One region of the Agrobacterium sp. CG160-95 genome, then DNA from elsewhere that is predicted to be linked to it. Evidence: predicted binding sites of a transcription regulator. Region 1 holds the regulator's gene; each other region holds the start of a gene.
The links. The regulator PhoB, encoded in region 1, activates phosphate uptake and scavenging genes when phosphate is short. The targets are predictions, from matches to a motif close to TGTCATNNANCTGTCAT.
Positions count from the first base shown of each region.

Region 2: the regulator PhoB is predicted to act here: its motif matches at 4,983-4,999, upstream of ACQZ63_RS18600 (UDP-2,3-diacylglucosamine diphosphatase).
Region 3: the regulator PhoB is predicted to act here: its motif matches at 3,931-3,947, upstream of ACQZ63_RS01345 (bifunctional 2',3'-cyclic-nucleotide 2'-phosphodiesterase/3'-nucleotidase).
Region 4: the regulator PhoB is predicted to act here: its motif matches at 4,456-4,472, upstream of ACQZ63_RS12350 (DUF47 domain-containing protein).

Region 1 is NZ_JBNWDU010000001.1:992,229-1,000,314, forward strand. Features, by position in the region: gene argF (ornithine carbamoyltransferase) at 1-916, opposite strand, end outside; gene ACQZ63_RS04950 (aspartate aminotransferase family protein) at 971-2,173, opposite strand; gene ACQZ63_RS04955 (GcrA family cell cycle regulator) at 2,604-3,137, shown strand; gene phoB (phosphate regulon transcriptional regulator PhoB) at 3,437-4,120, opposite strand; gene phoU (phosphate signaling complex protein PhoU) at 4,152-4,877, opposite strand; gene pstB (phosphate ABC transporter ATP-binding protein PstB) at 4,976-5,791, opposite strand; gene pstA (phosphate ABC transporter permease PstA) at 5,806-7,128, opposite strand; gene pstC (phosphate ABC transporter permease subunit PstC) at 7,125-8,086, opposite strand, start outside.
Region 2 is NZ_JBNWDU010000005.1:264,031-272,116, forward strand. Features, by position in the region: gene ACQZ63_RS18580 (TolB family protein) at 1-74, shown strand, start outside; cobalamin riboswitch at 203-388, shown strand; gene bluB (5,6-dimethylbenzimidazole synthase) at 487-1,203, shown strand; gene ACQZ63_RS18590 (DUF2865 domain-containing protein) at 1,273-2,373, opposite strand; gene ACQZ63_RS18595 (NADP-dependent malic enzyme) at 2,509-4,824, opposite strand; gene ACQZ63_RS18600 (UDP-2,3-diacylglucosamine diphosphatase) at 5,054-5,890, shown strand; gene dgcA (N-acetyl-D-Glu racemase DgcA) at 6,136-7,119, opposite strand; gene ACQZ63_RS18610 (ABC transporter permease) at 7,263-8,086, shown strand, end outside.
Region 3 is NZ_JBNWDU010000001.1:256,165-264,250, reverse strand. Features, by position in the region: gene ACQZ63_RS01355 (LysR family transcriptional regulator) at 98-1,066, shown strand; gene ACQZ63_RS01350 (DUF2087 domain-containing protein) at 1,267-1,818, shown strand; gene ACQZ63_RS01345 (bifunctional 2',3'-cyclic-nucleotide 2'-phosphodiesterase/3'-nucleotidase) at 1,864-3,852, opposite strand; gene ACQZ63_RS01340 (PilZ domain-containing protein) at 4,067-4,402, opposite strand; gene ACQZ63_RS01335 (DUF1203 domain-containing protein) at 4,501-4,968, opposite strand; gene ACQZ63_RS01330 (DUF4344 domain-containing metallopeptidase) at 5,131-6,015, shown strand; partial or broken gene ACQZ63_RS01325 (dihydrofolate reductase family protein) at 6,070-6,713, shown strand; gene sseA (3-mercaptopyruvate sulfurtransferase) at 6,852-8,086, opposite strand, start outside.
Region 4 is NZ_JBNWDU010000003.1:196,847-204,932, forward strand. Features, by position in the region: gene ACQZ63_RS12335 (efflux RND transporter periplasmic adaptor subunit) at 1-691, shown strand, start outside; gene ACQZ63_RS12340 (efflux RND transporter permease subunit) at 693-3,839, shown strand; gene ACQZ63_RS12345 (NUDIX hydrolase) at 3,861-4,403, opposite strand; gene ACQZ63_RS12350 (DUF47 domain-containing protein) at 4,517-5,161, shown strand; gene ACQZ63_RS12355 (inorganic phosphate transporter) at 5,161-6,165, shown strand; gene ku (non-homologous end joining protein Ku) at 6,263-7,054, shown strand; gene ligD (DNA ligase D) at 7,058-8,086, opposite strand, start outside.

The DNA of each region.
Region 1 (8,086 bases):
AGATGACGCCCATGCACCATGCAATAATGGACTTCTGAGCATGGAGCCGGTTTTCCGCCTCGTCGAAGACCACCGATTGCGGCCCGTCGATCACTGCATCCGTTACTTCCTCGCCGCGATGCGCCGGCAGGCAGTGCATGAACAGCGCTTCCTTGTTGGCCTTCGCCATCAGCGCTTCATTGACCTGATAAGGCTGGAAGATATTGTGGCCGCGCGCCTTGTGTTCCTGGTTCATGGACACCCAGGTATCGGTGACGACGCAATCAGCGCCCGCCACTGCTTTATCGGCATCGTGGTACAGCGAGATTTCGCCACCATTGTTGCGTGCCCAGTTCAGGAACTTGTCGTGCGGTTCCGAACCCATCGGTACTGCCATCGCCATGCGGTAACCGAAACGGGCGGAGCCTTCCACGAACGAATGCAGCACATTATTGCCGTCACCCGTCCAGGCAATGGTCTTGCCCTTGACCGGGCCGCGATGTTCCTCGAACGTCAATATATCCGCCATAATCTGGCAGGGATGCGTGTCGTCCGTCAGGCCATTGATAACAGGCACGGTGGCGTGTTCGGCAAGCTCGAGCAGACGCGAGTGATCCGTGGTGCGGATCATGATGGCATCGACATAGCGCGACAGCACCTTGGCCGTATCGCCAATCGTTTCCGCGCGGCCCAGCTGCATTTCCGTGCCCGACAGGAACAGGGTCTCACCGCCGAGCTGGCGCATGCCGACATCGAAGGAGACGCGGGTGCGTGTGGACGGTTTTTCGAAAATCATTGCCAGCATCTTGCCAGCAAGCGGCTTTTCCGCCGTGCCGGTTTTGGTGGCAATCTTGCGCGTGCGCGCATCATCAAGAATTGTCCGCAGATCCTCCGACCCGACGGCCGAGAGGTCCAGAAAATGTTTTGGTGAACCCATTCTAATCTGTCCCATGCTTGCGAGCCCCTGAAGAGAGGCCCGCTCTTGATTTTTTCAGGCGCTTTTTGCCTGTTTCGCAACCGTCAGGGAGGCGGCAGCCGCGTCGATACGTGCAAGACCCTCACGGGCCTCTTCCGCCGTGGTGACGAGCGGCGGCAGAAGACGGATGACATTGTCGCCCGCAGGCACGCCAAGCAGATGCTCTGCGCGCATGGCCTGCAGCAATTCGCCCGAAGGAATCTTCGCCTTGATGCCCAGAAGCAGGCCTTCGCCGCGAATTTCCTCGATCACGTCAGGATAACGGTCCTTGAGCGAGGCCAGACCCTGCCGGAAGACCAGCGCGACGTCACGGACCTTCTCGAGAAAACCTTCGGAGAGAACGACGTCAAGCACGGCATTGCCGACTGCCATGGCCAGCGGGTTGCCGCCGTAAGTGGTGCCATGTACGCCCGCCGTCATGCCGGAAGCGGCATCTGCCGTGGCAAGGCATGCGCCGAGCGGGAAACCGCCACCGATACCCTTGGCGACCGCCATGATATCGGGCGCAACACCGGTATGTTCATAAGCAAACAGCTTGCCTGTGCGGCCGACACCCGTCTGGACCTCATCGAAAATCAGCAGCAGGCCGTGCTCGTTGCACAATCCGCGCAGGATTTGCAGGAATTCCTTGCTGGGCGAGCGAATGCCGCCCTCGCCCTGGATGGGCTCGATCAGAAGTGCTGCAGTCTCAGCCGTGATGACGGCCTTGAGGGCATCGACATCACCGAACGGAACCTGATCGAAACCTTCGACCTTGGGACCGAAACCTTCGAGGTATTTCTGCTGGCCACCCGCGGCGATCGTCGCCAGTGTACGGCCATGGAAAGCGCCTTCGAAGGACACGATGCGGAACTTCTCCGGATGGCCCTTGGTATAGTGATAACGGCGGGCGGTCTTAATGGCGCATTCCAGGGCTTCCGCGCCTGAATTTGTGAAGAATACCTTGTCCGCGAAAGTCGCTTCCGTCAGGCGCCTGGCGAGTTTTTCCTGTCCCGGTACTTCATAAAGGTTCGAGACGTGCCAGACCTTCTCGGCCTGCGTCTTGATCGCATCAACGAGGTGAGGATGGGCGTGGCCCAGCGAGTTGACAGCAACACCGGCCGCAAAATCCAGATATCGCTCGCCGCTTTCCGTGAACAGCCATACACCCTCACCGCGCTCGAAGCGCAGGGGGGCTCTTGAAAACGTATCAAACAATGGCGCGCCGGCTTCGGCCATGGCTGTATCACTCCTTGCGCAGATGCGCTGTCAAACTGTTGTCAATAGGCTTGCGGGGTTATCCCTCGCCTGAAAATCAAAATGCCGCCTTGCGGCGGCAGGGGCACTATTGTCACTTCGTTTGCCGATGTCAACAAAAGTCAGCGTTTCCCGGGCTTCTCAAGCACTAGTATGCGGCGGCGGGCCAGCCCCAAGGTGTTGCCTTTCAGACTCAATACGCCAGCAAGTTGGGGAAAACCGGAAAATCGATTCCAGATGATTCCCGCGACTCTTGCCACGGAGTCGGGCTGGCACTAGGTTAATCGCTAATTACTAGACTGCATTGCGGCGGAACTAGTCACCGAAAATCAGGCGGAAACCACGCTTGCGGCATGCGCGCGAGACGGAGAGGGATTCTGCCGAAAATACACGCGACAAGCGGAGAAGCGGCATGAACTGGACAGACGAACGAGTCGAAAAGCTCAAGAAATTGTGGTCCGAGGGCCTTAGCGCCAGCCAGATTGCAGCGCAGCTGGGCGGCGTCAGCCGTAATGCCGTGATCGGCAAGGTCCATCGTCTCAATCTGCCGGGACGCGTCAAGGCTGGCGGTCCAGTGACTTCGGCACGCTCCGCGCCGAAGCGCACAGCTGCCCCTGCCCCGCGCGCGACGACTTTCGCAGGTCGCGTCAACGCGGCACCGGCGCGTATCCTCACCCGTTCGAACGCTGCAACGGCGCTGCACGAGGAGATCGATATCGAGACCGCGCAGGTGCTCGATTACGTTCCTTCCAAGAACGTTGTCACGCCGATTTCCCGTCGCCTGACGCTGACGGAACTGACCGAGCGCACCTGCAAATGGCCGGTTGGCGATCCGCTGAAGGACGACTTCCATTTCTGCGGTTGTGAAGCGCTGGAATCTTCGCCCTATTGCAAGTTCCATGCGAAACTCGCCTACCAGCCGGTGAGCGAGCGCCGCAAGGCTTGAGTGTTGCGGCACGCATTCAGCACTCAAAAATTACGGGCCTTCGGGCCCGTTTTTTTATGACAAAAATAAAGCCGCTTTCTGGGCGGCTTGATGGCAGGCCTCACCCTTTCCCCTTACTATCGGGCGTGACCCTTCAATCCGGATTTCAACGCGCCGCCGATCTCCTCCGGTCAAAACGGACAATGGCATCGAGTTTGGCGGATATTCATATTGAAAAAGCCCGAAATCGTTTCAGATTTCGGGCTTCCTGATTTTTTGGTGCACTACTTCGCCAGCGAAACTATCTGGTTCCGCATCGCTCAGGCTTCCATCGAATATCCCGCACCACGCACCGTGCGGATGACATCCTGCATGTGCGAGAAATTCAGGGCCTTGCGCAGACGTCCGACATGCACATCGACAGTACGCTCGTCGACATAGATATCATGACCCCAGACGCCATCCAGCAATTGCGAGCGGGAAAACACCCGACCCGGCGACGTCATCAGGAATTCCAGCAAGCGGAATTCCGTCGGGCCGAGACGCACTTCGCGGCTTTTGCGGTGAACGCGATGGGTCTCGCGGTCCAGTTCGATATCGCCGCATTTGAGCACCGACGACAGAACCTCCGGACGGGCCCGGCGCAACATGGCCTTGACCCGGGCCATGAGTTCCGGCGTCGAGAACGGCTTGACGACATAATCGTCAGCGCCGGTAGCGAGACCGCGAACCCGTTCGCTCTCTTCGCCACGCGCCGTCAGCATGATGATGGGCAGGCGTTCTGTTTCCGGCCGCATTCTCAAGCGCCGGCACAGTTCGATACCGGAGACACCGGGCAACATCCAGTCCAGGATAAGAAGATCCGGAATGCGCTCCTGCAGCCTGATTTCCGCCTCATCGCCACGGGGTATCGTGTCGACGTCGTATCCCTCAGCCTCGAGATTGTAACGAAGCAGGACGCTCAACGCTTCCTCGTCTTCCACAACTGCAATCTTGGGCACCATATGCTGAACTCCGCAAGCTTCTGCTTGTCTGTTACTCGGTCACCGAACCAAGCGTGTTGGAACTGTCGTCCTTCGGACGCTCGCCCTCCGGCTGGCTGCCGGTGGTCATGTAATAGATCGTCTCTGCGATATTCGTCGCATGATCGCCGATACGCTCGATGTTCTTGGCGCAGAACAGAAGATGCGTGCAGGTGGTGATGTTGCGCGGGTCTTCCATCATGTAGGTCAGAAGCTCCCGGAAGAGCGACGTGTACATGGCATCGATTTCCTCGTCGCGTTCACGGATCGCATTGGCCTTTTCGGCGGAACGCGTGGAATAGACGTCGAGGACTTCCTTGAGCTGCACCAGCGCCAGGTCGGACAGATGCTCGATGCCGCGGGCGAGCTTGCGCGGAACACCGGTGCCGGCGACAGCGATAACGCGCTTGGCCGTGTTCTTGCCAAGATCGCCGACGCGTTCGAGATCGGCGGCGATACGCAGGGTGCCGATGATCTCGCGAAGGTCTGCCGCCATCGGCTGACGCTTGGCGATGGTTACGATCGCCTTGTCGCCAATTTCGCGCTCAGCGTGGTCGAGAATGGTATCGTCCGAAATGACTTTCTGCGCAAGCGCAGCATCGGAATTGACGAGTGCGCGCACGGCGTCACCGCACATCTGCTCGGCAAGACCGCCCATTTCGGCGATGCGGCGCGTCAGAAACTTCAGTTCGTCGTCATAGGCAGACAGGATATGCGAATGGGTCGTTGTCTGTGTCATGGTCTATTCCTCCGGCTTGGCCTGCATGCGCGTGCCCAACAGCGGGGCACGGCAGAGGCACCAGTCTTGTACGGTTACGATAAAGCACCGGCCGGGGATCAGCCGAAGCGGCCCATGATGTAGTCCTGCGTGCGCTGGTCGTCCGGATTAGTGAACATCTTGTCGGTTTCGTTTTCTTCGACAAGATGACCAAGATGGAACATGGCCGTACGCTGGGAAACGCGCGCCGCCTGCTGCATGGAGTGCGTGACGATGACGATGGTGTAGTTGGTGCGCAGTTCGTGGATCAGTTCCTCGACCTTCGCAGTCGCGATCGGATCCAGCGCCGAGCACGGCTCGTCCATCAGGATCACTTCCGGGCTGACGGCAACCGCGCGTGCGATGCACAGACGCTGCTGCTGGCCACCGGACAGGCCCGTGCCGGATTCCAGCAAACGATCCTTCACCTCGTTCCAAAGACCCGCTTTCTGCAAGCTATGCTCGACGATCTGGTCCATATCCGCCTTGTTGCGGGCGAGACCGTGGATACGCGGGCCGTAGGCGATGTTCTCATAAATCGTCTTCGGGAACGGGTTCGGCTTCTGGAACACCATGCCGACGCGGGCACGCAGTTCCACGACGTCGATCTGCTGATCGTAGATATCGTCGGTATCGAGCGTGATCTTGCCGGTGACCCGGCAACCGTCGATCGTGTCGTTCATGCGGTTCAAGGTGCGCAGGAAAGTGGATTTACCGCAACCGGACGGGCCGATAAGTGCAGTCACCGTGTTTTCGCGGACATTGAGGTTCACGTCGTAAAGCGCGCGCTTTTCGCCGTAATAAACCGAAACATCCTTGCCGATCATCTTGTATGAGACTTCATTCATTTTCTTGTCCAGCGCCTTTTCAACTGCTGCTTCCGACAACATGTTCATTGCTCTAGCTCCCTCTACCAGCGCCGCTCAAAGCGGCGACGCAACAGGATTGCGCCAACATTCATGAGAATGAGGAACAGAAGCAGGATGATGATAGCGCCAGATGTCCGTTCGACAAAGGCACGCTCAGCTTCGTTCGCCCACATGTAAATCTGCACCGGCAGGGCCGTGGACGGATCCATAGGCGTTGTCGGATAGTTCGCGACGAATGCCACCATGCCGATCAGAAGCAGCGGCGCCGTTTCGCCCAGTGCGTGGGCGAGACCGATGATGGTGCCGGTCAGAATGCCAGGCATTGCCAGCGGCAGGACGTGATGGAAAATCGTCTGCATCTTGGAAGCGCCAAGACCAAGTGCGGCGGCGCGGATCGACGGCGGCACGGCCTTCAATGCCGCGCGGGTGGCGATGATGATCGTCGGAAGGGTCATCAGCGTCAGGACGAGGCCGCCGACCAGCGAGGCCGAGCGTGGAAAGCCCATGAAGTTGATGAAGACGGAGAGACCGAGCAGACCGTAAACAATGGAGGGAACAGCCGCCAGATTGTTGATGTTGACCTCGATAAGGTCCGTCAAACGGTTCTTGGGGGCAAATTCCTCCAGATAGATGGAGGCCGCAACACCGATCGGCAGCGACAGCACCAGCACGATCAGCATCATGTAGAACGAGCCGATCAGCGCAACGCCAACACCCGCGGCTTCCGGACGGCTCGAAGCGCCGTTGACGAAGATGCCGGTATTGAAATGCTTGCCAAGCTGTCCGCTTTCCACGAGCTGGTTCATCCAGCCGAGCTGCTGGTTCGAGATACGGCGGTTTGCTTCATCCCCCGACATGTCGACCTGGCCCTTGAAGGCGCTGTCGACATCACCCGACGCCAGAAGCGTGACGCTGCGCGTGGTGCCGATGACGGACGGATCGGCGACGACGATATCACGCAGCTGGGTGCGTACGCTGTCGGAGATCATGACGTTGACGGCGCGAAGACCGGCCTTATCCGTCGGCGCGACGCCGAGAACCTTGGCCACCGCATCACGGGCGAGGACGGGGTAGTTGGCCGTCATCAGCTTTGCGGGATTGGTTGCGCGCTCGTTCTTTGGATCGATGATCAGTTCGGAAAACTCGACCGGAACGGTGATCATCGTCTGCTGGAAGGCGGTGTGACCCTTGGATACGACCGACCAGAGCAGCAGAAAGAGGAAGATGAGGCCGAACGAGATTGCTGCCAATCCATAGGCGCGGAAGCGGCGTTCAGCAGCATAGCGACGCTTGATGCCGATATCACGGCGCGCGGCCTTGTTCACGGCGGCAGCACCGGCCGCCGGGGAAACGATGTCGGTCATTCATATTGCTCCCGGTATTTGCGCACGATGTAAAGCGCGTAGATATTCAGGCAAAGCGTGATTGCAAAAAGAGTTATGCCCAGCGCGAAGGCCACCAGCGTTTGCGGCGAGGTAAACTCAAGGTCACCCGTCAGCTGGCTGACAATCTTGACCGTCACTGTTGTCATGGGTTCGAAGGGGTTGAGCTGCAGGCGGGCAGCGACGCCAGCCGCAAGAACCACGATCATGGTCTCACCGATCGCACGCGACGCCGTCATCAGCACGGCGCCGACGATGCCGGGAAGAGCGGCGGGAAGGATGACCTTCTTGATGGTTTCAGAGCGCGTGGCGCCGAGACCGAGAGAGCCATCGCGCAGCGAACGCGGCACGGCGGTGATGATGTCGTCAGACAGCGACGAAACATAAGGGATCAGCATGATGCCCATGACGAAGCCGGCGGTGATGACGCTCTGCGCCTGGATGAAGTTGGCGTAGTTGCCTGTCGCAAGACCGCTGATCTGTGTGGAAATGTCTCGCAGGAAAGGACCAACGGTCGTCAGCGCGAAGAAGCCGTAGACGATTGTCGGGATGCCCGCGAGCACCTCGAGCAGCGGCTTTACAATCGAGCGAAGGCGCGGCGTCGCATATTCCGACATATAGATCGCCGAAAACAGCCCGACCGGAACGGCGACCAGCATGGCGACGAAACCGATATAGAGCGTGCCGGCGAGCAGCGGGATCAGGCCGAACTGGCCGGAAGAGTCAGTCGCACCGGCAGCGGCAAAACGCGGATCCCATACCGTTCCGAAGAAGAACTGGTGCGCCGGAACCATGGTGAAGAACTGGATTGCTTCTGAAAGCATCGAAAGGACGATGCCGATGGTCGTCAGGATGGCGATGGACGACGCGACGACCAGAGCGGCGAGAATGACCCGCTCCACCCTGTTGCGCGCCCGAAAACGCGGCGCGATTGAACGCA
Region 2 (8,086 bases), on a different contig from region 1:
GAACGATGAATTCGCCCAACTGGTCACCGGACGGGGATGAGTTCGCTTATGTGCGGTATTTTCCCGTTGGGTGATGCGGTAGGGAGTGCTTCAGCCGGCGCGCTTCTGCGCGGCGGCTGAAGGCCGCAATACGCCGGTGAGGTGGCCACGGTCACATTGCCGCATCGCTGCGCAAGATACTTGTATTTGCAATCTTTGTTGCTCATAAGCTTCTTCGTCAGGTGCCTGCCCTTTAGGGCGGGAGAATCGGGAATCCGGTGCAAGACCGGAACGTGCCCAGCGCTGTGAGGCGGATGCCCTTTTTCTTGATGCCACTGAATCCATTCGGGAAGGCGAAAGTGGGCGGATGAAGCCGAGTCAGAAGACCGGCCTGACAGGATAGACCAGACCGCGTGGACGGCGGCAGGTTGTTGCAGCAGCGCGTCGTGCAGGCGAAAACCGGAGCCGGTTTTCGTGGCGGCGCGCCAGCATTGTTGGGGATAGACGATGCCGACCGATCCACTCGCGACCAGTTCGCTCGACGCCGATGCATTCGATCACGCGCTTTCGCCCGCCTACCCGTTTTCCGAGGGGGAGCGAGAGGCGATCTACCGTGCCATCGAAACCCGCCGTGATGTGCGCGACCAGTTCCTTCCGGATCCATTGCCGGAAGATGTGGTCGAGCGCTTGCTGAAGGCGGCGCATTCCGCGCCCTCGGTCGGTTTCATGCAGCCGTGGAATTTCACGCTCGTCACTGACGGTGCGGTCAGGCAGGCAGCCTGGGTTGCCTTCAGCCGCGCCAATGGCGAGGCGACGGCGATGTTCGAGGGGGAGCAGCAGGCGCTTTACCGCAGCCTCAAGCTTGAGGGCATCCGCAAGGCGCCGCTCAGCATCTGCGTCACCTGCGATCCGACGCGTGGCGGCAAGGTGGTGCTGGGCCGTACCCACAATCCGCGCACCGATGTCTATTCCACCGTCTGCGCCATCCAGAACCTCTGGCTTGCAGCGCGCGCCGAAGGCATCGGCGTCGGCTGGGTCAGCATTTTCCACGATAGCGACATTCGGACCATTCTGGAAATCCCGGACCACATCGAGATCGTCGCCTGGCTATGCCTCGGCCGCGTCGATACACTTTATACCGAGCCGGAACTGGCGGTGAAGGGTTGGCGCCAGCGCGTGCCGCTGGAGGAGCTGGTGTTTCGCAATCGCTGGGGCGGGCGGTAAAGAGAACACGCGACCGCCTTGTGAGTGAGATAGAGCGTTGCCAACTCCATACCGCGTGCTTGATGGGAGCTATTGCTGCGGCTGAATGCCCTTCAGCGCCGGGTTCTTCAGGTCGATCCGGCCTGTCTGGTCGGGCAGGAATTTAGGGCCGATGACGCGGACCCTGCTGTTGTTCGGGTCATAGTCGCGTTCCGGAACCGGTTGTTCCGGCGGCTTTGCGGCCTGCTGCAGTTCGGTGGGTTTTTTGGGGGTGTCACCTTGCGGTGGTGGAATGGTCGTGATGCTGGAATAGGGTTTCTCAGCTTCCGGCCGCGCAGCCTCCTGCTGCTTCATCTCCTCGTGATAGGCGGCCATGTTGCAGGCGCAGCCTGGGGCTTTCGTTGAGGCATTTCGATAAGCAAAGGCGGTCGGCAGGTCCTTATAGGGCTTTCCTGTTTCAGCCGAGACCATGTCAGCCGTTTCCTGCTCCGTCATGGAGTGGAAATAAAGCTCCGTCTGCGTACCCGGACACATTTTCTGGCATTGTTCGGCCTGCGCACGGAAATCGAGCGGCGAGGCATTGGAAGCGATGGGGAAAAACGAGCCGTCGCAGGTGCGCACGCACAGCGTCCTGAGCCCGCCCTCCGCAGCGGCATTGGGGTAGGTCGAAAGCCCTGCCTGTCCCGGCGGGTTGCCCTGTTCGCCGAAGGCGTCGGGGTAACGTGTCACATCGGGTGCCGTCGGCTGGCGCGCTTCCGTTTCCGGAATGGCGCTGCAGCCATTGGCGTCGAGTGCGGCGAGAATGCGCTGGCGTCTGATGTCGCCATCATCGCTGCCCTGGGCCGCCATGGCATAGTCGCGGTCACGGATGATGGCATCGCGTTCGCTCTGCGCATCCGCCATCGCGTCGCTGATCTCCGCGCAGAGTTCGGCATTCGGGCTGCCATAAACGGTGACGCTTGCGGATGAACAGCCGTAACGGCGCAGATCGTTCCTGATCCTGCGGATCTCGATGTTCTGGCGGGTGAGCGCATTGGCGTAACGCCGTACCTCGGCGGTGTTGCCGATGACACGCGGCGGTTCGCGCAGCTGCGCATAAAGCGTATCGCAGACCTGATCCGCGAAAGCAGCGGCCGGGGCGATGAAAACAAGGGGAAGCAGGAGGCCGATAATGCTGCGGCGCCGGGTCAATGGTGCGATCCGTTCGATGTCCCCGGCCGGTGGCGAGGGTGTTATGCTTCGGGAAATCCGTGTTTCAGGAAGATAACATAAGCTGTTGCCGCAATGCGGCAACAGCATGTTCAAAACTGCGTTAATACGCCTTCATCACACCGAAGGGTGCGATGCCTGCACGACGGCAAAGGCCGCCATGTTGACAACGCCGCGCGAGGTGACGCTGGGCGACAGGATATGGGCGGGAAGAGCCGTGCCAAGCAGGATGGGGCCGACATGCAGGCCCTCCGTCAGCGTGCGGGTGACGCCGAGCGTGATGTTTGCGGCATCGAGGTTCGGGAAGACCAGCAGGTTTGCTTCGCCGGTCAGCACGCTGTTGGGCATGGCGCGCTTGCGCAGCGCTTCCGAAAGTGCTGAGCCGCCCTGCATTTCGCCGTCCACTTCCAGTTCGGGTGCCGCTGCCTGCACGATCTTCAGGGCGCGGCGCATCTTGCGGGCGCTTTCCGAATCGCGCGACCCGAAATTGGAGTGGCTGGCGAGCGCGATCTTCGGCGTGATGCCGAAGCGGCGGATTTCCTTTGCCGCGAGAATGGCCATTTCAGCCACTTCTTCGGAGGTCGGATCGTTGTTGACGAAGGTGTCGGTGAGGAACAGCGCGCCCTGCTGGGTGATGAGCAGGCTGAGGCCTGCGAAAGAGCGAACGCTTTCCTGCTTGCCGATGATCTGGTTCACGTCGCGCAGGTGCCGGTCGTAACGGCCTTCCAGACCGCAGATCAGCGCATCCGCCTCACCACGCTTCACCGACAGCGCGCCGATGACCGTGGAGTTGGTGCGCACGATGGTGCGGGCCGCCTCCGGGTTGATGCCAGCGCGGCCGACCAGTGCGAAATAATCATCGACGTAGTCGCGGTAACGCGGATCGTCTTCGGGATTGACCACCGCAAAATCGGTATTCGGGCGGATACGCAGGCCGAAGCGCTTCAGGCGCGTTTCGATGATCTGCGGGCGACCGATGAGGATCGGGATGCCGGTGCCTTCTTCCAGAAGCACCTGTGCGGCGCGCAGCACGCGCTCGTCTTCGCCTTCAGCAAAGATGATGCGCTTCTTTTCGGCAACCTTGGCGGCGTTGAAGACCGGTTTCATGATGAAGCCGGAACGCCAGACGAAGCGGTTGAGCTGGTCGAGATAGGCTTCGAAATCGCTGATTGGCCGGGCGGCGACGCCGCTTGCGGCGGCAGCACGGGCAACGGCCGGCGCGATGCGCAGGATGAGGCGCGGATCGAAAGGCGAGGGAATGAGGTAGTTCGGGCCGAAGATCGGCGTTTCGCCGCTATAGGCCTTGGCGGCGACTTCCGAGACTTCCTCGCGGGCAAGCTCGGCAATGGCCTGCACGGCGGCCATCTTCATTTCCTCGTTGATCGTGGTTGCGCCGCAATCCAGCGCGCCGCGGAAGATATAGGGGAAGCACAGCACGTTGTTGACCTGGTTCGGGAAATCCGAACGGCCGGTGCAGATCATCGCATCCGGGCGGGCAGCACGGGCCACTTCCGGCATGATTTCCGGATTGGGGTTGGCAAGCGCCAGGATCAGCGGGTTTTCCGCCATGCGCTCCAGAAGTTCCGGCTTCAGCACGCCTGCCGCCGAAAGACCGAGGAAGACATCGGCGCCGTCGATCGAGTCGGCCAGAACCCGCTTGTCGGTCTTCTGCGCGTAGACTTCCTTCCACTCGTCCATCAGCGAGTTGCGGCCGTCATAAACGAGGCCCTCGATATCGTGGACCCAGATGTTTTCTTTCTTTGCGCCCATGGCGACAAGCAGGTTGAGGCAGGCGAGGGCAGCCGCACCGGCGCCTGACGCAACGATCTTGACGCTCGAAAGCGATTTTCCAGCCAGTTCCAGCGCGTTGGTGACGGCGGCGGCGACGATGATCGCCGTGCCGTGCTGATCGTCGTGGAAGACCGGAATGTTCATCTTCTCGCGCAGCTGGCGCTCCACCTCGAAACATTCGGGCGCCTTGATGTCTTCAAGGTTGATGCCGCCGAAGGTGGGTTCCAGCGCTGCGATGGTGGAGACCATGTCGTTGATGCCGGGCGCATCGATCTCGATATCGAAAACGTCGATGCCGGCGAATTTCTTGAAGAGGACGGCCTTGCCCTCCATAACAGGCTTGGACGCAAGCGGGCCGATATTGCCAAGGCCAAGCACTGCCGTACCGTTGGAAATCACTGCAACGAGATTGGCGCGGGCGGTATACTCCGCTGCCATTTCCGGATTTTCATGGATGGCGAGGCAGGGGGCGGCGACACCCGGCGAGTAGGCAAGCGCCAGATCGCGCTGGTTGCCAAGGGGCTTGGTGGCCTGGATTTCCAGCTTGCCAGGGCGCGGGTAGCGGTGGAAAAAGAGCGCCTGTTCCTCGATGTCGGCCTTTGCCGTGTTGGCGGGCGTGTTGTTCTTATCGTGAGAGGTCATGTCTTCCACCGTCATGTCTGGTTCAATTCCGGCCCTCTGAATACAACAAACTTTCCCGTGGTACAGCCGTTATTTGCCGCCCCCTTATGCAAATGCGGGCATGGCTTATTCGCGTTTTCGTGATGCCAACGGTCATATTCCATATAAAAACCGGCCATTGTCATGTTGCTGCAACACGAGTCTGGTTCTGAGAGGGAAGAAAGCCGCAGGGACGCAACCGAACAAGGGGATTAAATCCGTGGCCGGTCAAATTGAAACCAGACAGTTCAGAACGCTTTTCATTTCGGATGTCCATCTCGGTTCCAAGGCGGCCAAGACGGATTTTTTGCTCGACTTCCTGAAACATCACGAGGCCGATACGATCATCCTGGTCGGTGACATCATCGACGGCTGGCGCCTGCGCCGCAGCTGGTACTGGCCGCAGGGCTGCAACGACGTGGTGCAGAAGTTGTTGCGCAAGGCCCGCAAGGGAACGCGTATCGTTTACATTCCCGGCAACCACGATGAATTTCTGCGCGAGTTTCCGGGCATGCATTTCGGCGGTATCGAAGTGGCCGAGCGCATGATCCACGAGGCGGCAGACGGCAAGAAATATCTCATCATCCATGGCGACGAGTTCGATGTGGTGGTGCGCAACGCCCGCCTGCTCGCCTATCTCGGAGACTGGGCCTACGACGCGGCGATTGCGATCAATATCGTCCTTGCTGCGGTGCGCCGCCGCATCGGCCTGCCTTACTGGTCGTTCTCGGCCTGGGCGAAATTGCAGGTCAAACACGCCGTCAACTTCATCGGCGAGTTCCAGCGCGTAGTGGCCGACGAGGCACGCCGCAACAATGTGGATGGTGTGATCTGTGGCCATATCCACCACGCCGTGATGGAAGACATGGACGGCATCCGCTACATCAACACCGGCGACTGGGTGGAAAGCTGCACGGCGATTGCCGAAAATGCCGATGGCACTTTCGAGCTGATCACCTGGATGCAGACGAGCGATGTCCCTTCGCAGACATCGGACGAGATGGAGCCGGTGGATATTCCAGGTCTGATTGGCAAGCACGCGGCCTGATTGGGGTTGGTTCAACAGGCAGGGCGATCCCTAAGCGCGGGATGGTTCAGCTCTCTGTCGTCATCCTTGGGCTTGTCCCAAGGATCTGCAACCGATTGATTTCGCGCGACGTGGATAGATCCTCGGGACAAGCCCGAGGATGACGTCGAGTGTGAGGCGAGGCTGGTCATACAGTTTACGTGATACTGCAAAGACTATTGCGATGTGCGGCGTAGTGCTTTCACACGAAACCCGAACGACGACTCTTATCCCCACAACTCCGGCTGCGGCGGATAAACCAGCGAACCCTCGTAAACGAGGCCCGGCTGCCGGTCCTGCCTGAGAATCAGCGGGCCGTCGAGATCGGAGAAGGCGGCTCCCTGGGCGGCCAGAACGGCGGGAGCCATGCCGAGCGAGGTGCCGAGCATGCAGCCGACCATGATGATGAAGCCTAGCCGCTCCGCCTCTGCCTTCATGACAAGTGCTTCCGTGAGACCGCCAGTCTTGTCCAGCTTGATGTTGATCGCATCGTAACGGTCGCGCAGGTCTGCGAGGTCCTTGGTGGAATGCACGCTTTCATCGGCGCAGATGGGGACCGGGTGGTCGATGCGGGCCAGGATGGCGTCCTTGCCGGCGGGAAGCGGCTGTTCGATGAGCGCGATGTTCAGTTCCGCTGCGAGTTTCAGATAATATTCGATATTATCGTCGTTCCAGCCCTCATTGGCGTCGATGATGATGCGCGCGTCAGGTGCTGCGGTGCGCACGGCCCGCAGGCGCGCCTCGTCATCCACCGTTCCTGTCTTGATCTTCAGCAGCGGGCGGCCAGCGTTTTCCGCTGTTTTAGCCGCCATGGTCTCGGGATCGGCAAGCGAGATGGTATAGGCGGTAACGAGCGGTTCTGCCGCGTGTCCGAGACTATGTTCGGCAGCACTTTTGCCACTCGTCTTGGCTTCGAGGTCCCATAGTGCGCAATCCACTGCATTGCGGGCGGCGCCGGGTTTCATCACCTGCTGCAATTCATGCCGTGTCAGGCCGCCGGCAATCTGCTCAGCCATCGCTTCGATATCGGCGATAACGCCTTCGATGCTTTCGCCATAACGCGGGTAGGGCACACATTCACCTCTGCCGGTAAAGGAACCATCGCGGATGGTGCACGTTACGACATCCGCATGTGTGCGAGTGCCGCGTGAAATAGTGAAGCTGCCAGCAACGGCGAAACGTTCTGTTGTGGCTTGAAGGTAACGGGGCATGTTTTTTCACTTCCTGACAGGCGTTAAAAGACACATGACGCCAAATTTATCGCGAATTGTCGGCTGTCACTGTGGCTTGCCGAAGGCCAAACCGTTATGAAACCTTTAAGAATCTCGTGACGGCTGCACTCGCTCGGAGCATTATGCAAGAACAGGATATACGGCAACAGGCGAACCCGGCCGCAATCACCGAAGACGGCGCCGTCTCCGGCGGCGGCCAGCGGTATGCCTTGAGCGGTTCCTGGCGTAACAGCAATCTTTCAGGCATTTTTGCACGCCTCGAAAACATCGAGAAAAGCGGCCCTGCCGGTCCGGTGGAGATCGATCTTTCCTCGGTGGAGGCAATCGACACGACCGGCGCCTGGGTCATCCGGCGATTGCGCGAAGATATGGAAGCGAAGGGCGTTACCGTCACGCTTACCGGAAACGAGCGAATCGAGGATCTGATCGGCCAATTGCCGGATAAAGCGGCGATGGAGGGCGAGCCTGCCGCCAAGGTGGGACTTGCCGAACGCTTCTTCTCGCCGATCGGCCAGGCTGTCGTCCAGAATGGTGCGGATTTCCTCGCGGGCATGTATATTCTGGGTTCTGCCGTGCGCGGCGCGCAGATGAAGCTCGGGCGCGGCCGTGGCGTCTCGCCGGCGGCCATCGTCAACCAGATCGACCATATGGGCGTGCGCGCCGTGCCGATCATCATGCTGATGTCGTTTTTGATTGGCGCCATCATCGCCCAGCAGGGTGCCTTCCAGCTGCGGTATTTCGGCGCGGAAGTTTTCGTCGTCGATCTCGTCGGCATCCTGCAATTGCGTGAAATCGGCGTGCTTCTGACCGCGATCATGATCGCCGGTCGCTCCGGCAGTGCGATCACGGCGGAAATCGGCTCGATGAAGATGCGCGAAGAAATCGACGCGCTGAAGGTGATCGGTCTCAACCCCGTTGGCGTGCTGGTGTTTCCGCGTCTCGTGGC
Region 3 (8,086 bases), 740 kb from region 1:
AGCACGATGCCCTTCCTTTGCCCCCTATATGACCAATTGATGCCATCAAGAAAACTGTGATAATGTGGAAGCGACCTATCGATGAAATGGATGGAACATGGACGCGAACCCGACGCTCGACCAATTGCAGGTGTTTTTGACGGTTGCCGAAACCGGAAGTTTCTCTGCCGCGTCACGGGCGCTCAATCGCGCCCAGTCTGTTGTCAGCTACACCATCGCCAATCTCGAGGCGCAGCTTGAAGTCAGCCTGTTCGAACGCAATGGCGTACGCCAGCCTCGATTGACGGACGAGGGTCGCGCCATGCTGGAAGATGCAAGGCGCATCGTGGCCGGTCTGCAGGAAATGCGTGCGCGCGCCAAGGGTTTGAAGCAGGGGCTGGAGGCCGAGCTTTCTGTCGCCATCAGCACCATGGTGCCGGCGGAAGCCGTCGTTGCGGTGCTTCGCGATTTTCGAAAGGAATTCCCCACCGTTACCCTCAGTCTTAATGTGGGTGAGTTGGGCATGGTTATGGATATGGTGCTCTCCCGCAAGGCTGGGATTGGCATCGGCGGGGCGCTGTTGCGCCAGGATGACGAACTCGTCGTCGAAAAGGTCGGCCATTCCTTCATGCTGCCGGTCGTCGCCGCTGATCATCCACTGGCACAGATCGAGAGGCCGCTGGTTCTGGGCGATGTCCGCGAGGAGGTCCAGCTCGTCGTCACCGATGCGTCGGGGCTGACCAAGGGGCGTGATTTCAACGTGCTGTCTTACAAGACATGGCGGGTCAGCGACATCGCCACGAAATACCAGCTCATCAAGGGCGGTCTCGGCTGGGGCGGTCTGCCCGCATCGATCGTGCGCAACGACCTGACCAATGGCAGCCTGAAGGCACTTGATCTTGAAGCTTATGAGCAGGGCGAATATCCGATCTTTGCGCTGCGCCGGGTGGATTCACCCGCCGGTCCCGCTGGCCAGTGGCTTGCCACGGCCTTTCAGCAGCGTCTGTCGGCATGCCCGAACCAGAAGGATTTCAACAGGATAATTGCCGGAAGCAAACAGCGGACTATTTCTGTCGCCGCCGAGTGACATGGGTTGACTGAGTGACCAATTGACGAAGGTGAATGGCCTGCCTTATACAGGAAACACGGTCAGCAGTTCACCGAGGCATCGCCGTCCCGCAAGGGAAGCTAAACCTGCATTTTGAAAGATTGACAGCAATTATCCCGTGTCTAGTCGGAAGCCGGCGATCAGCGACACCTCTTCGGAATGGCACTCGAGGGTAAGTCATGCCACGTTCGATCTTTTCCATTGATATCGCCGACCTCTCCACCTTTGCCAAATCGCTACGCGAACAAATCGGCAGGCTGGACCGCCAGCCAAGCCATGTGGAGATGCTCAATCTCCTGAGCCGGGCTGCCGGGTTTCGCAACTTTCAGCATCTGCGCGCCGCGCGCACGCCACCCGTAGCAAGTGGCTTGCCGCCACCGCAGACACGACCGGAGACAATGCCTGCCAATGAGGGCAGGGTGCTGAAGACCGCGCGAACTTTCGATGCTGCCGGTAGATTGGTGCAGTGGCCGGCCCGCCGCTCCCAGCAGGAACTGTGCCTCTGGTATCTGTGGACAAGAATCCCAGCCGGTCGCAGTTTCTCAGAGCGCGAATTCAGCAGCTTTCTCGATGGTCTGCACCTGTTTGGAGATGCCGCGATGCTGCGGCGTGACATGGCGGGTCTCCGGCTCATCCGCCGTAACCGCGATGGCAGCGACTATCAACGCATCGAGCAGAAGCCACCGCCGGAACTGCCACTGTTGTTGCGTATCGTCAGTGGCCGCAATTGAGTAAATGCCCTCCCGGCCGATGAAACGCCGGGAGGGCTGCAAGCTCTAGAGAACGAGGCGGAACTTTGCGAAACCTTCGGCGCCGTCGCCGGCATCCTCGATTTTTGCGCCCTTGATGTCAGCCGCGTAATTGCGACCCTTCGGACCAGTCTCGAAGATGGCGGTCGTATTGGCAACTGGGGCGAAGGACCAGTTGGCATCCGCCGACGGGTTAATGGTGCCCTGATCGATGATATAGCGCACGATCACGTCGCGGTTGGTGTCGGGCGCCACGAAGATCACCTTGTCGGCGGCGATATCGGGGAATTTTCCGCCGCCGCTTGCACGGTAATTGTTGGTCGCCACCACGAATTTCTGCTCGGGGTCGATCGGCTTGCCATCGAATTGCAGATTGACGATGCGGTTGCTGTCGGGATTGACGGCCTTGCCGTCCTTGTCGAACTTTGCCGGTTTGGAAATGTCGATCTGGTAGGTGACACCGTCGATGACGTCGAAATTATAGGACGGGAAATCCGCGTTTAGGAGCGGCGCATCCTTTGCGCCGGCCTCGACCGTGTTGAACATGCCGGCGGACATTTCCAGCCAGTTCTTCACCTGCGCACCGTTGATCAGTACCGCCTGCACCGTGTTGGGGTAGAGGTAGAGATCGGCGACGTTCTTGATGGCGATGTCACCGGCAGGGACATCGGTGTAATAATCCGCACCACCGCGACCGCCAGACTTGAATGGCGCTGCTGCCGAAAGCACGGGCAGATCCTTATATTGCCCTTCCTTCAGCATGTCCTTGATGTACCACGTCTGGGCATTGGAGACGATCTGCACGGACGGGTCGTCGGCCACCAGCGCGAAGTAGGAATAGAGTGGCGCCGACGTCTTGCCGACCGGGCGACGCACATAGGCGAGCGCCGCTTCGTGATCTGCCTTGGCGGCGGCTATGACCTCCGGTTTGTCCGTGACATCTGCAACGACCTTGCGATTGTCGTCGCGGTGGTAGATCGGCCGAGCCTCGGAGGTGAAATCGACGATCTTCCAGCTTTTGCCGTCCTTTTCGAGCAGAAGGTCAATGAGGCCCATATGCGAGCCCCAGAAACCGGCCATCACGGCCGGCTTGCCCATCAGCGTACCCTTTACCGCATCCGCACCCTCGATGCCGTCCCATGTCTTCGGACCGGGGAAGACCAGATGCTGGTGACCAGTGAAGATGGCGTCAATGCCTTCCACGCCCGCCAGATAAAGCGAGGCGTTTTCCATGCGATCGGTCTGGCCCTTGCCATCGATGCCGGAATGGGAAAGCGCGATGACGATATCGGCACCTTCTTCCTTCATGACCGGAACCCAGGCTTTAGCCGCCTCGACGATATCGCGCGTCTGGGCCTTGCCCTCCAGATTCTTGGAATCCCACATCATGATCTGCGGCGGCACGAAACCGATGATACCGACCTTGACCGGACTCGTTACGCCTGCACCATCGCGGATCTGTTTCTCGAGGATCACGTAAGGCTTGAAGAACAGCTCATCCTGCTTGGGATCGGAAGCCAGCTGACCCTTGGTGAGATTGGCGCAGACATAAGGGAAACCGGCGCCCGCCAGCGTATTGGACATATAGTCGAGGCCGTAATTGAATTCGTGGTTTCCAAGCGTGCCACAATCATAGCCAAGGACATTCATGGCGTTGATGACGGGATGCTTGTCGCCGGCCTTCATGCCGCGCTCATAGGCGATGTAATCGCCGAGCGGGTTGCCCTGCAGGAAGTCGCCATTATCCACCAGCATCGAGTTTCCGGCCTCGGCACGGATGGCGCCGATGATCGAAGCGGTGCGCGCCAGACCCATCGTGTCGTTCGGTTTGTCGGCGTAATAATCATAGGGAAAGACGTGAACGTGGATGTCAGTCGTTTCCATGATGCGCAGATGCGCCTGGTTGGCTGCGGCGCGCGCGGCGAAGGGATGCAACAGCACCAGAGCCGAAGAGGCGGCGATGCCACCCAGAAGCGAACGGCGAGTGATGGGGTGGAGAGCGAGAAGCGACGACATGGGAACTCCTTCGTATGAAGCTTGCTCTGTCAGGAAAACGACAAGGTAGAAGCAATCCCCGAGGAGTCCATCATCAAAATGACAAGCCCGTGACGGACGGGCCAGTTTTCAACCGTTTGATAAATTTTTTGTCACAAGGTGGCCGCGCGCGCATGGTGCGCTTCGGGAATGCGCTTTGTCCGGCCTGCGCATTCCCCTTGTCGGAAACGTCTGCTTAGCGGGCGAGAGTCGGTTTTACTTCTTCGTGGAAGAAGCGGAAATAAGACGACAGCTGTGCCAGCGTGTTGGTGGAAAGTTTGAGTTGCAGGCCGAGCCGGTTCATGTGCTGCCATTGCACGACACCCTCGATGAAACCCAGATCTTCACTCTGCACCTTCACTCGGCTTCCCTTGGCGGCAGCGAAAGGTCCGTCCAGTTCGAGCGCCATGCCGGTGGCGGACAGGTCCACCACGCGGCCTCGGGTCGACTGGCTGAAATAGTGCACGGTCGCGTAGATCCGGGTCTTGCTACGGGTCGCAGTGCGGGTCGCCATATTGAGGTTGTTTGTCATTTCGCTACTCAAATCAATTGTTTCCGATGCTTTCATCATGACGTAGAAAGTTTGAGAGCCGTTTAGCCGTTTGCTTAAAATTGCAAGTAATCGCGCGATTATGCTTTGTCGATACGGCACTGATAGCAATTGTTGCGGGCGGAGCGCACATGCACATAAGCGACGTCTGCCCGCTCCAGAAGATGCGCTGCGCGTGAAAGGATTTCGTCCGTCGCCGTCACCGCTCCGGTGCCGTAGACGATGCGGTCGTCAGTGCCATAGCCGCGAACGATATAATCGGGGCTGTTAAGCATCGGGGGAAGGGCATCCGTCTGCGGATAGTGCTCACAGGCCTCAGCGTGAAGAAAGACTGGCCCCGTTTCCGCATAGGGCTGGAGCGAAGGGAAGGGCCGGTAGGCGAGGATCAGCATTCCTTCGCCTTCATTAATCTGGGAAAGGCAATGGCGGCACGGCATGCCGCCTGGAGAAACGGCCTTTTCCGGCGGGTTGCCATAGGCGTCGGCGGCTCCCGCCCGGAAAGCCTCAGCTTCCTTAGCCGGCATTGCTGTAAAGACGAGATCGGTCATGGCGAGGTCCTTCTGTTGGGATCGGCGTTGCTTCTTTGCAGCTATGATCCCGAAACAGACCTCTATCCACCCGATTCTTGACGGGTGATGCAACCAGCCCATTGCGTGACTCGTTAGCATCGGGAATCAGTGGCGCTCCTCGATCCCGGAAGGTCTGATTTTATGTTCCGTCGTTTTCTGGCCGCCGTTCCGCTGGCTTTCGTTTCTTTGACGGTTCCGATCGACACGCAGGCGCAGGTCGCCTCCGGTCTCGATGGCCTGTCCGACGATCAGCTCCAACAGGCGGTCAATTTCGTCATCGGCAATGCGATCTTCTCGCTTTATCACGAGGGTGCACGCATGCTGATCTCGGATTTCGGCGCGCCGGAGACCGGCAGCGCGCAAGCACCTGCCGATCAGCTGGCGGGCACGCTCATCCTGCAGGCCAACGAGGAATGGCTTGATACCGCACTCGTCAACGCTACCGACAGCTGGTATCTGGCGCGCGAGACGGAGGCTTTGCCCGAGCACGAAGCACCGGTGTTTTCGGCGCTTGTTCCCGACAGGAGCCGCGATCGCAACATGGCCTGCCTGATGGTCGGCCGCGACAAGGACGGCTATGGCGATCTTGCCACCATGATGGGGCTTGCCAATGACGAATTTGCCAAATGTGGCGCCGCCTATCCGCGTATCGCATCGGCGTGGGAGGATTTTCTGACGCCCCACCGCACGCAGACACCATCCAGATTTACTGTGAGCTACGTGCCGCCGCGCGATCCGGAGCTGGAACCTTACGCCATCATGGTCAAGGAATCGAAGGTTCTCGATCTTATCAGCCGCAGTTTCGGCGTTTACGGCTTGAAAGGCGAGGTCAAGTTGACGGCGAAGTCCTGCGGGCGTCCCGATGTCTACTGGTCGGCCGAAAAACGTGAGATCACCTATTGCTACGAGCTGGGTAAATTCCAGGCGGAGCTGATTGCCGATCATCTCCTCAACAGCGTTACCGAAGACAAAGGTTCCGCCGGCGGGCATAGCCCGACGGCCGTTACTCTGGAAAGAGAAATCTGAGGCCAGTTACCGGATGCACGGCAACCTGTCCTCTTGAAACGGGAGGATATTGCCATGCCGAAGGTTGTCGTTCGAAATTTCGCCATTTCGATTGACGGATACGGTGCCGGGCCGGATCAAAGTCTTCAGAACCCGCTGGGTGTGAATGGCGAAACCCTGCATCAATGGGCGTTCAAGACCCGCACCTTTCACCGCATGTTCGGCAAGCAAGGCGGCTCGACCGGCACGGACGAGCAGTTTTCCGAGAAAAGTTTCGAAAATATCGGCGCCTGGATCTTGGGCCGCAACATGTTCGGCCCTATCCGCGGTGCCTGGCCGGATGAACACTGGAAGGGCTGGTGGGGGAAGAGCCGCCTTATCACGTGCCGGTTTTCGTGCTGACGCACCATGCGCGCGCCTCCTTTGCGATGAAGGGCGGCACCGTGTTTCATTTCGTTAACACGGGCATCAAGGCCGCCCTCGACATGGCGTTGGAGGCGGCAAACGGCAGGGACGTCCGGATCGGCGGCGGCGTTTCGACCATTCGGCAATATATGGCCGGAAGCATGATCGACGAACTGCATCTGGCGCTGGCCCCGGTCTTTCTCGGCAAGGGCGAAAACCTCTTCGAGGGGCTGGATTTGCCTGCGCTTGGTTATCGCTGCACCGGGACCTCGGCGGGCGAGGGCGCTACCCATTTGATTATCGATAAAGCCTGAGTCGCAAACTGCACAATGGTTTCATGTGCGGTTGCCTCCCACTCCCTCATTCCTGTGACAAGCACAGGAATGAGGGAGGAGTAGTCGGATGTGCTCTACAGTCGGGGAATAGCGCGGGCCATCCCCGACGTGACGAACTCAGTTGCGCAGCGAGATTTCCAGAAGCTCCGTATCGGACAGCGGCTCTACCCAGGCCTCATAGGTACCAACAGGAGAAAATCCCATCATCTGGTAGAGTTGCAGCGCGCGGGGATGGTCAAGCGTGTTGGTGGTCACCGTCACGCGCTTCGGATTGTCCTGCCAGGCGGCGTAAAGCGCCTGCAACAGGAACCACTTGCCGACGCCAGCACCGATTGCCTCTTCGAGAAGCCCGAAATAGGAAAGCTCGGTTACCTCGTCGCTTGCCTTGTTCAGCTCGAAGAAACCGGCGGGTGCACCATTCATATAAAGGACGGTGACGCTGTTCTTCGGGTCCTTGAGGACGGCGGACAGTTCCGCATCGCTCATGCGCATGCGTTTCTGCCAGTGCCAACGTTTTCCCACCCGCCAGTACATGTAGCGGTAGAAGTGCAAGGGAATATCGGTGACCCGCATCAGTGCCGTCTGGATGTTGACGGGGATAGCAAGGCTGACCTTCGGCGGCGCCGTCATTTCAAGCTGCGTGACATGCGCCTTCAACGGCCCATGTGACACCACGGGAAGAGGTTCGGCAGGGCCGGTGACAACAGGCGTGTCTTCCAGTCCACCCCATTCCGACCACGAACCGTCATAGAGCGAATTATCCTGGTGGCCGAGCGATTCCAGCGCCAGCGTAATGACGGCGGCGGTAACGCCCGAGCCGCAGCTCGTCACCACAGGCTTGCCAAGATCGATACCGGCATCCGCCACCATCTTGCGGATGGCGGTGAGGTCCTTGAAGTGGCCGTTCTCGGAAAATGCGGTGGCGGGCAGGCTACGAGCACCAGGCATATGGCCCGAACGCATGCCGGCACGCGGCTCGGCCTCGTCGCCGGTGAAACGTCCCGCGCCGCGGGCATCGGCAATCTGCTTTTCGCCACTGTCAACGATGCCGCGCATGGTCGATAGCGAGGTCACGCGCTTTTCGTTGAAATCGGGTGTGAAGGTGGCAGGCTCGATTTCCGGCGTGCCGGTTTCTAGCGGCCGGCCTTCGCGCTTCCAGCCGTCAAGACCGCCATCCAGCACGTAGGCCTTGCGCACGCCCATCACCCGCAGCATCCACCACACGCGCGGTGCGGAAAAGAAACCGGGGCCGTCATAGACCACGATGGTATCAGTGTCGCTGAGGCCAAGCTCTCCCGCCTGTTCAGCAAAGAACTCCGGCGAGGGCAGGGAATGCGGCAATCCGGTTGCAT
Region 4 (8,086 bases), on a different contig from region 1:
CGTCGCATCGACTGAACAGCTCGACAAGGCGAAGAGCGATGTCGTTGTGAAAACGGCAAGGCTTCAGAGCCTTTCGGCGCAGGTGGATATCGCCCGCCTTGCCCTTCGCAATGCCGAAATCCGCGCGCCTTTTGATGGCACCATTACCCGCCGGCAGGCAGAAGCCGGCTCCCGCGTCAGTGCCGATGGTGAACTCATGACGCTGGTCGATAAAAGCATGCTTGAGGCGAAGGTTCTCGTTGCCACGCGCGACATCCCACGTGTCGCCGTTGGCCAGACCGCCGAACTCGATATTGACGGCATCGGCGGCCAGCCTCTCAGAAGCACCGTTGAGCGCATCAGCCCGGTTGCCGAAGACGGGACGCGCTTTGTCGCCGTCTATCTCCGGCTTGCCAACCGCGACGGCCGGCTGTGGGGAGGAATGTTCGCCAGCGGGTCCATCCTCGTGCGCGAAAAAAACGATGCGCTTGTCGTTCCTGCAATCGCGCTTCGCAAAGACGAAACCGGCTATCACGTCCTTAAAGTCCTGAACGGCCACCTTCGCCGCCAGACGGTGGCTGTGGGATCGCGCTGGAACGATGGCAGCCTGATCGAGATAGGCGCCGGTCTAGAGGACGGTGAGACGATCCTGACCGCACCGCTTCCCGAATTGCAGCCCGACATGGCCGTTACCGTCGACAAGGCAGGCTGAGATGTTTCTGACCCGCATATCCGTCTCCCACCCTGTTTTCGCCACCATGATGATGGTGGCGCTTCTGGTCATGGGTCTTTTCTCGTTGCAGCGGCTGGGGCTCGACCTCTACCCCAATGTCGACGTTCCGGTCGTCGTGGTGTCCACCGCTTATCCGGGCGCCACGCCGGAAACGGTGGAGACAGAATTGACGCGCCCGGTCGAGGATGCGCTGAACGCCATCGGCGGTCTGGACGAGATCACGTCAACCTCCTACGAGGGACGCTCTGTCGTCGTCGCAAAATTCAAGCTCGAGGTTAAGAGCGCGACCGCGGCACAGGACGTGCGCGACAAGATCGCCGCCATCGACGCGAATTTCCCGCAAGAGGCCAAAAAGCCGGTCATATCCCGGTTCGATCCCGCCGCCGAGCCTATCCTGTCGGTGGCGATAAGCTCGACGTCGCTCGACATACCCGCACTCACCACCCTTGCCGACCAAAGGGTGCTGCGGCAACTGACGACCGTTCCCGGTGTCGGGCAGGCAACGCTGGTCGGCGCCCGCAAGCGGCAGATCGACATTGTGATCGACGATACCCGCATGCGCGCGCTTGGGATCGGCATTAACGAGGTGGTAAGCGCGCTACGCACCGGCAACAGCAACAGCCCGGCTGGAAGCCTTGTCGATACCGTTTCCGAACGCACGATCCAGGTCCAGGGCCGCATCGCAGAACCGCAGGCGCTGCTGGACATGGTCGTAGCCCGGAGCGGTGGCGCAGCCATTTATCTTCGCGACATCGCCGCACTCTCCGAAGGGGCTGCCGACCCCGAAAACCGTGCCCTCTATAATGGCCAGACTGCGCTGGCGATCGACATCGTCAAGGTTCAGGGTGCCAACACGGTTCAGGTTGTCGCGGATGTGAGAAAGCGCCTGGACGCCCTCAATGCCGACCTTGTTCCGCAAAACGTGCAATTGCGGGTCATTACGGACACATCCATTCCCATCCGGGAATCCGTCACGCAGGTGCAGACGACGTTGATAGAAGGGGCGGCACTTGCCGTGGCCATCGTCTTCCTGTTCCTCAATTCCTGGCGCAGCACCGTCATCACCGGACTGACGCTGCCGATTGCGATCATCGGCACGCTGGCGGTCATTGACGTTATGGGCTTCACGCTCAATACACTGAGCCTCCTGGCGCTGACGCTTTCCATCGGCATTCTGGTGGATGACGCCATCGTTGTGCGCGAAAACATCACCCGTCACCTTCACATGGGGAAATCCCATATCCGCGCAGCACTCGACGGCACGAACGAAATCGGACTTGCGGTTATCGCGACAACGGCGACAATCGTGGCGGTCTTCCTGCCCGTCGCTTTCATGGACGGCATCGTCGGTCGGTTCTTCTATGAATTCGGCATCACCGTTTCAGCTGCCGTGCTGATCTCGCTTTTCGTCGCCTTCACGCTCGATCCGATGCTGTCGAGCGTCTGGTACGATCCGGATGCGCAACCCAACGCCCCGCGCGGGCCGGTGGGCCGGCTGATCGCCCGTTTCGATCACGGCTTCGAATGGCTCGCCGATCAGTATCGGCACGTGATCGGTTGGACATTGCACCACCGCCTCGTCACCCTGCTCGTCACATCAGGCATTTTTGTCGGCAGCCTGCTCATGGTGCCGTTGGTCGGTGCGGAATTCGTCCCGAATACGGATGAAGGCCGCTTCCAGATCAACGTCACGGCACCGGTCGGCTCCTCGCTGGATTACACCACGGCGAAGGTGCGGCAGGTCGAGAAGGCACTCCAGGAATTCCCGGAAGTCGAGATGCTCTATTCCACCGTCAATACCGGCGGCACCGTCGGTAAACATCGCGCCGCCGTTCTGGTGGGACTGGTGCCGCTGGAGATGCGCACCCGAACTCCGGTCACGCTGGCCGATCCGATCCGCAAACGCCTGTCGGCCATATCGGGCATAGAGGTCGCGATCCTGCAAAACGGTCTTGGCGGTGGCGAAAGCCCCGTCCAGCTCAGCATTCTTGGCGACGACCGGGCGATCCTCGAAAAGATCGCCGACGGTCTGATGGAAGACATGAAAAAAATCCCCGGCCTCGTGGATGTGACCTCAAGCACCCGCGACGTGACCTCCATCCTTTCGGTACGCCTGAAACGCGAGGCGGCAAGCGATCTCGGCATTTCCCGATCCGATCTTGCCGCAGCGCTCTCGCCGCTCATCGCCGGTGAGGACGTGTCGAAATGGACGGATGCGGGCGGTAACAGCTACGACATCGTCGTGCGCCTGCCCGGCGAGCGGCGTGCCGACACGGCGAGGATCAGCGAGTTGATGATCGCCACCAGCCGCACGGCATCCAACGGCTCGCCCCTGTTGGTACGTCTGGATCAGGTCGCCGATATCACCACCGTGGAAGCACCCGCCGAAATCCGCCGCATCGACAATCGCCGCGAGGTGCTGGTTTCGGCCAACATATCCGGACGAGCGCTTGGCGAAGTGACAGACGTTTTGAAAACCCTTACCGCCGCCCGCGACCTGCCGGACGGCTACCGTATCCGCTTCGGCGGCGACGCCGAAACCATGGAGGAGACGGTTGGCCACATGGTAATTGCGCTCGCAATGGCGGTCATCTTCATCTACATCGTGCTCGCCTCGCAATTCGGCAGTTTCCTGCAACCGCTCGCCATCATGGCGTCGCTGCCGCTGTCTCTCATCGGCGTCCTCGTCGGGCTCTTGGTTGCCGGCAGCACGATCAACATGTTCTCGCTGATCGGCTTCATCATGCTGATGGGCCTCGTTACAAAGAACGGCATCCTGCTTGTCGATTTCGCCAACCGCGAAAGGAAGCGTGGACTTTCGCTCAACGAAGCGCTGGCGAGCGCCGGCATCATCCGCTTCCGCCCGATCATCATGACGACGCTTGCGATGATTTTCGGCATGATTCCGCTCGGGCTGGCTGTTGGCGGTGGCGGGGCGCAGCGCGCGCCGATGGCGCACGCAGTAATCGGCGGCCTCATCAGCTCCACCCTGCTCACCCTGATCGTCGTGCCAACAATCCTGTCTTACATCGACAGCATCACCCGGCGTTTCGCCCGCCTGCTACCGAAGGCACCGGACGAGATGGGGGAGACGGGATCGACCGAACGTCCATCTTCACCATCCTAGGTTCGCCGGTGACGTTTGCCGTTAGGACTTTTCTTCGGTCAGGCGTTTCCTCTTCCCCCTCGGGCGGAAGTCGACCAGAAGCGATTTCAGTTCGATTTCCCGGACGCGCCTTGCTGCCTCGTCCGGGCGAACCCATTCCAGAAGGCGTTCGCCGCGCTCCTTGAAACTCGTTTCCTCCCCGGTGATCTCAATCTGGAAGACATCGACAACGCAGGGAACGACATCGCCGTTGTCGAGCATCTTGAGATAGGTGTAGCGGCCAACGGCGTCCTTCCTCACGCGGCCACGAACGCCCGCTTCCTCCCACGCCTCGATCGCGGCAGCCTCATGCGGCTTCTTGCGTTTCATCGGCCAGCCGCGCGGAATGATCCAGCGTGCGCTGGTGCGGGAGGTGACGACGAGGATTTCGACCTCTTCGCCGCTTCCGGTATAACGGAAGCATAAGGCGGCATATTGCTGCCGGAAAGAGCCGGTGAACAGCTTTTCAGGAACAGCAGCAAGTTGCTGAAGCAATGTCAGGGAACGCGCCGGACGGGCTTTCCGGCTTTTCTTCATGGATTTCATATCCGTTGATACTGCCGATTTTCCGGGTTGCATCAATGCCCCGCGTGCATTTATGACAGTTTTATGACAATCACCCCCCACAACTAATAAAGCGCCATTGAGGGCCAATTCGCATGATGAGCATTTTTCGCAAGCTGATGCCGCGCGAGGACCGTTTCTTCGACATGTTTAGCAAACATTCGGAAACGGTCGTCAAAGCCGCCGCAGCTCTGGACCACCTTCTGAGCGGCGTCGACGTTGAGAAAAACTGCGACCTTATCGTCGCCCTCGAAGACCAGGCGGATGATATTACCCGCGACGTTCTGCTTGCGGTGCGCCGCAGCTTCATAACGCCCTTTGATCGTGGCGATATCAAGGACCTCATCCAGTCCATGGATGACGCCATCGACATGATGCACAAGACCGTCAAGACGATCCGGCTGTTCGAGCAAACCGAATTCGACCCGCTGATGCGCGAGATGGGCCACGAGATCGTGCGTGCGGCAAGCCTCGTCGCCGAAGCCATCCCGCTTCTGGAAAAGGTCGGCACCAATGCCCAGCGCCTGTCGGTGATTGCCGAAGAGGTTACCCGCGTCGAAGGGCGCTCCGACGAGCTTCATGACCAGGGCCTGAAGGACCTCTTCCGGCGCCATGGTGCGACCGGCAATGCCATGGCCTATATGATCGGCAGCGAGATCTACGGCGAACTCGAAAAGGTCGTCGACCGCTTCGAGGACGTGGCGAACGAGATCAGCGGCATCGTTATCGAGAACGTCTGATGGATGTCGCGCTTGCACTGCCGCTGCTTGTCGGCCTTATCGCCATCGCGCTGTTCTTCGATTTTCTGAACGGTCTCCACGACGCCGCAAATTCCATCGCCACCATCGTCTCCACCCGTGTATTGCGCCCGCAATATGCGGTGGCATGGGCGGCCTTCTTCAATTTCATCGCCTTCCTGTTCTTCGGCCTGCATGTGGCCGAAACGCTCGGCACCGGCATCATCGATCCGGCCATCGTTTCCCCGCAGGTCATCTTCGCGGCATTGATGGGCGCCATCGTCTGGAATATCGTAACCTGGATTTTCGGCATTCCCTCCAGCTCGTCACATGCCTTGATCGGCGGTCTCGTCGGTGCGGGCTTTGCGAAGGTCGGTTTCAATTCCATCGTCTGGTCGGGTCTTCTGAAAACCGTGGGCGCGATCTTCATGTCGCCGGCCATCGGCTTTTTCCTGGCACTGCTGCTGGTGCTTGCCGTCTCCTGGCTGTTCGTGCGCCAGACACCCTTCGCCGTGGATCGTACCTTCCGCATCATGCAGTTCATTTCCGCCTCGCTCTATTCGCTCGGCCACGGCGGCAATGACGCACAGAAGACCATGGGCATCATCGCTGTGCTGCTGTTCAGCCAGGGGCATCTTGGAGAGAGCTTCTACGTGCCGTTCTGGGTGGTGATCTCGTGCCAGTCGGCCATGGCGCTCGGCACACTGTTCGGCGGCTGGCGCATCGTGCACACCATGGGGTCGAAAATCACCAGGCTGAACCCGATGCAGGGGTTCTGCGCCGAAACCGGCGGTGCGCTGACACTTTTCGGCGCGACGTGGCTCGGCATTCCGGTGTCCACCACCCATACGATCACCGGCGCCATCATCGGCGTCGGTGCCGCACGTCGCGTCTCGGCGGTGCGTTGGGGCCTTGCGGGCAATATCGTCATTGCCTGGGTCGTGACCATGCCGGCCGCTGCCCTGATATCCGCATCTGTCTATGGTCTTACATCGTTGTTCGGCTGAGACAGAGTACTGCCCTCTCTGCCAAAGCTCCCGGAACAAAAGCCACCCTGTGGTTGTTGATCCGGGAGACAACAGGCGACAAGGCGGATCGCGGATCATGGCACGGCAGGTTTTCTGGAAGGGCTATCTGAAGCTGTCGCTGGTGACGGCCGCAGTTTCGCTGACGCCTGCCACAACCGAAAGCAACAAATACCGCTTCCACGTTCTCAACCGCAAAACCGGTAATCGCGTCGAAAGCCGATATGTCGACAGCGTTACCCACAAGCCGGTGGCCGCAAAGAACCAGGTGAAGGGGTTTCCCCGCGCCGAAGACGATTATGTGTTGCTGGAGGATGACGAGATCGATGCGGTCGCGCTCGAAAGCACCCGCACCATCGACATACAGACCTTCGTACCCACAGGTTCTATCGACTGGATATGGTACGACCGGCCGCACTTCCTGCGCCCGGAAGACAAGATCGGCACGGAAGCCTTCAGCGTGATCCGGGAAGCCATGCGGGCAAACGGCGTTGTCGGCATTGCGCGGCTTGTTCTCTACCGCCGCGAAAGAGCGGTTCTGCTGGAACCGTCAGGCAAGGGCATCATTCTGTGGACTCTGCACTATGGCGAGGAAGTGCGCGAAAGCATCGACGCGCTGGATCCGAAGATGAAATTCGAAAAGCCGCTGCTGGACGCGATGGAAAAACGCATCGGCAAACAGATGACGGGATGGAAACCGGCGCTGGTGCAGGATCCGATCCAGAAAAAGATCAGCGCTTTGCTAAAAACCAAGAGCAAGACCGTATCTTCCCCGGAAAAGAAGACCGGCACGAAAACCCGGACCGGCGGCAATGTCATCAACATCATGGATGCCTTGAAGAAAAGCCTTGCCTCGGACAAGAAAGGCTGACGCTCATCGGGCCTTTTTCGGCAGGGGTCGCGCGGCAGCGAAAAAGCCGTCCCATGGATCCTTCTTCAGGGCAGAAAGGCGCGCGCCGATATTGCTGACCGTGAAGTGTGCCGGACCTATCTCATCTGAGAGTTCCGCCCATTCGATTGGCGCTGAAATGGCGGCTCCGGGTCGGGCACGTGTCGAATAGGGCGCAACAGCCGTATTGCCCCTGCCATTACGCAGATAGTCGAGGAAGATGCGGCCTTGGCGTTTCGCTTTGGTTGCCACCGCAAGATATTTCTCCGGCTCCGCCTTGGCCATGTCATCCGCCATGGTCTTTGCAAAGGCCTTCAAGGCCGGCCATCCCGCTTCCGGTTTCAAGGGTGCCACGACATGCAACCCCTTGCCGCCGGAGGTTTTCACGAAAGCGGCCAGACCGGCATCTTCGAAACGCCGCTTCAGTTCCAGTGCCGCGCCGATTACCTCCTGCCATGACACGTCCTCGCCGGGGTCTATATCCATGGTCATCATGTCAGGCTTTTCCCAGTTCGCGGTTGTCGCCCCCCATGGGTGAATTTCAAGCGCAGCGGACTGGACCAGGGCCATCATGCCATCGAAATCCGTAATCCTGATAAGCGGTTCCCCGCCCTTGTCCTTCGGATCCTTGATCTGTTCTATCGCCTTGTTCACACCGCGCCAGGCGTGTTTCTGGAAGAAACGCTGACCATCGATCCCTTCAGGACAACGCAGCAGCGCCAGAGGCCGGTTGACGACAAAGGGGGCCATATAGCGCCAGACCTGCGTGTAATAATCGGCAAGCCCTTCCTTGGTCACGCCATCGCCCGGCCAATAAAGCCGTTCCGGATGGGTGAACTTGATCTTTGACTGCGGCGTCCCTTGTTCCGACACTGCCTTATCCTCGCGTTCGATTTCACCCGCCGGCTTGTCTTCCCGCAAGCCGCGGAATGATGCATGGCGCAGATTGCCATCTCCGGACCAGGCACGAAACTCTACTTCTGCAACCAGTTCCGGCTTAACGAAATGCAGGTC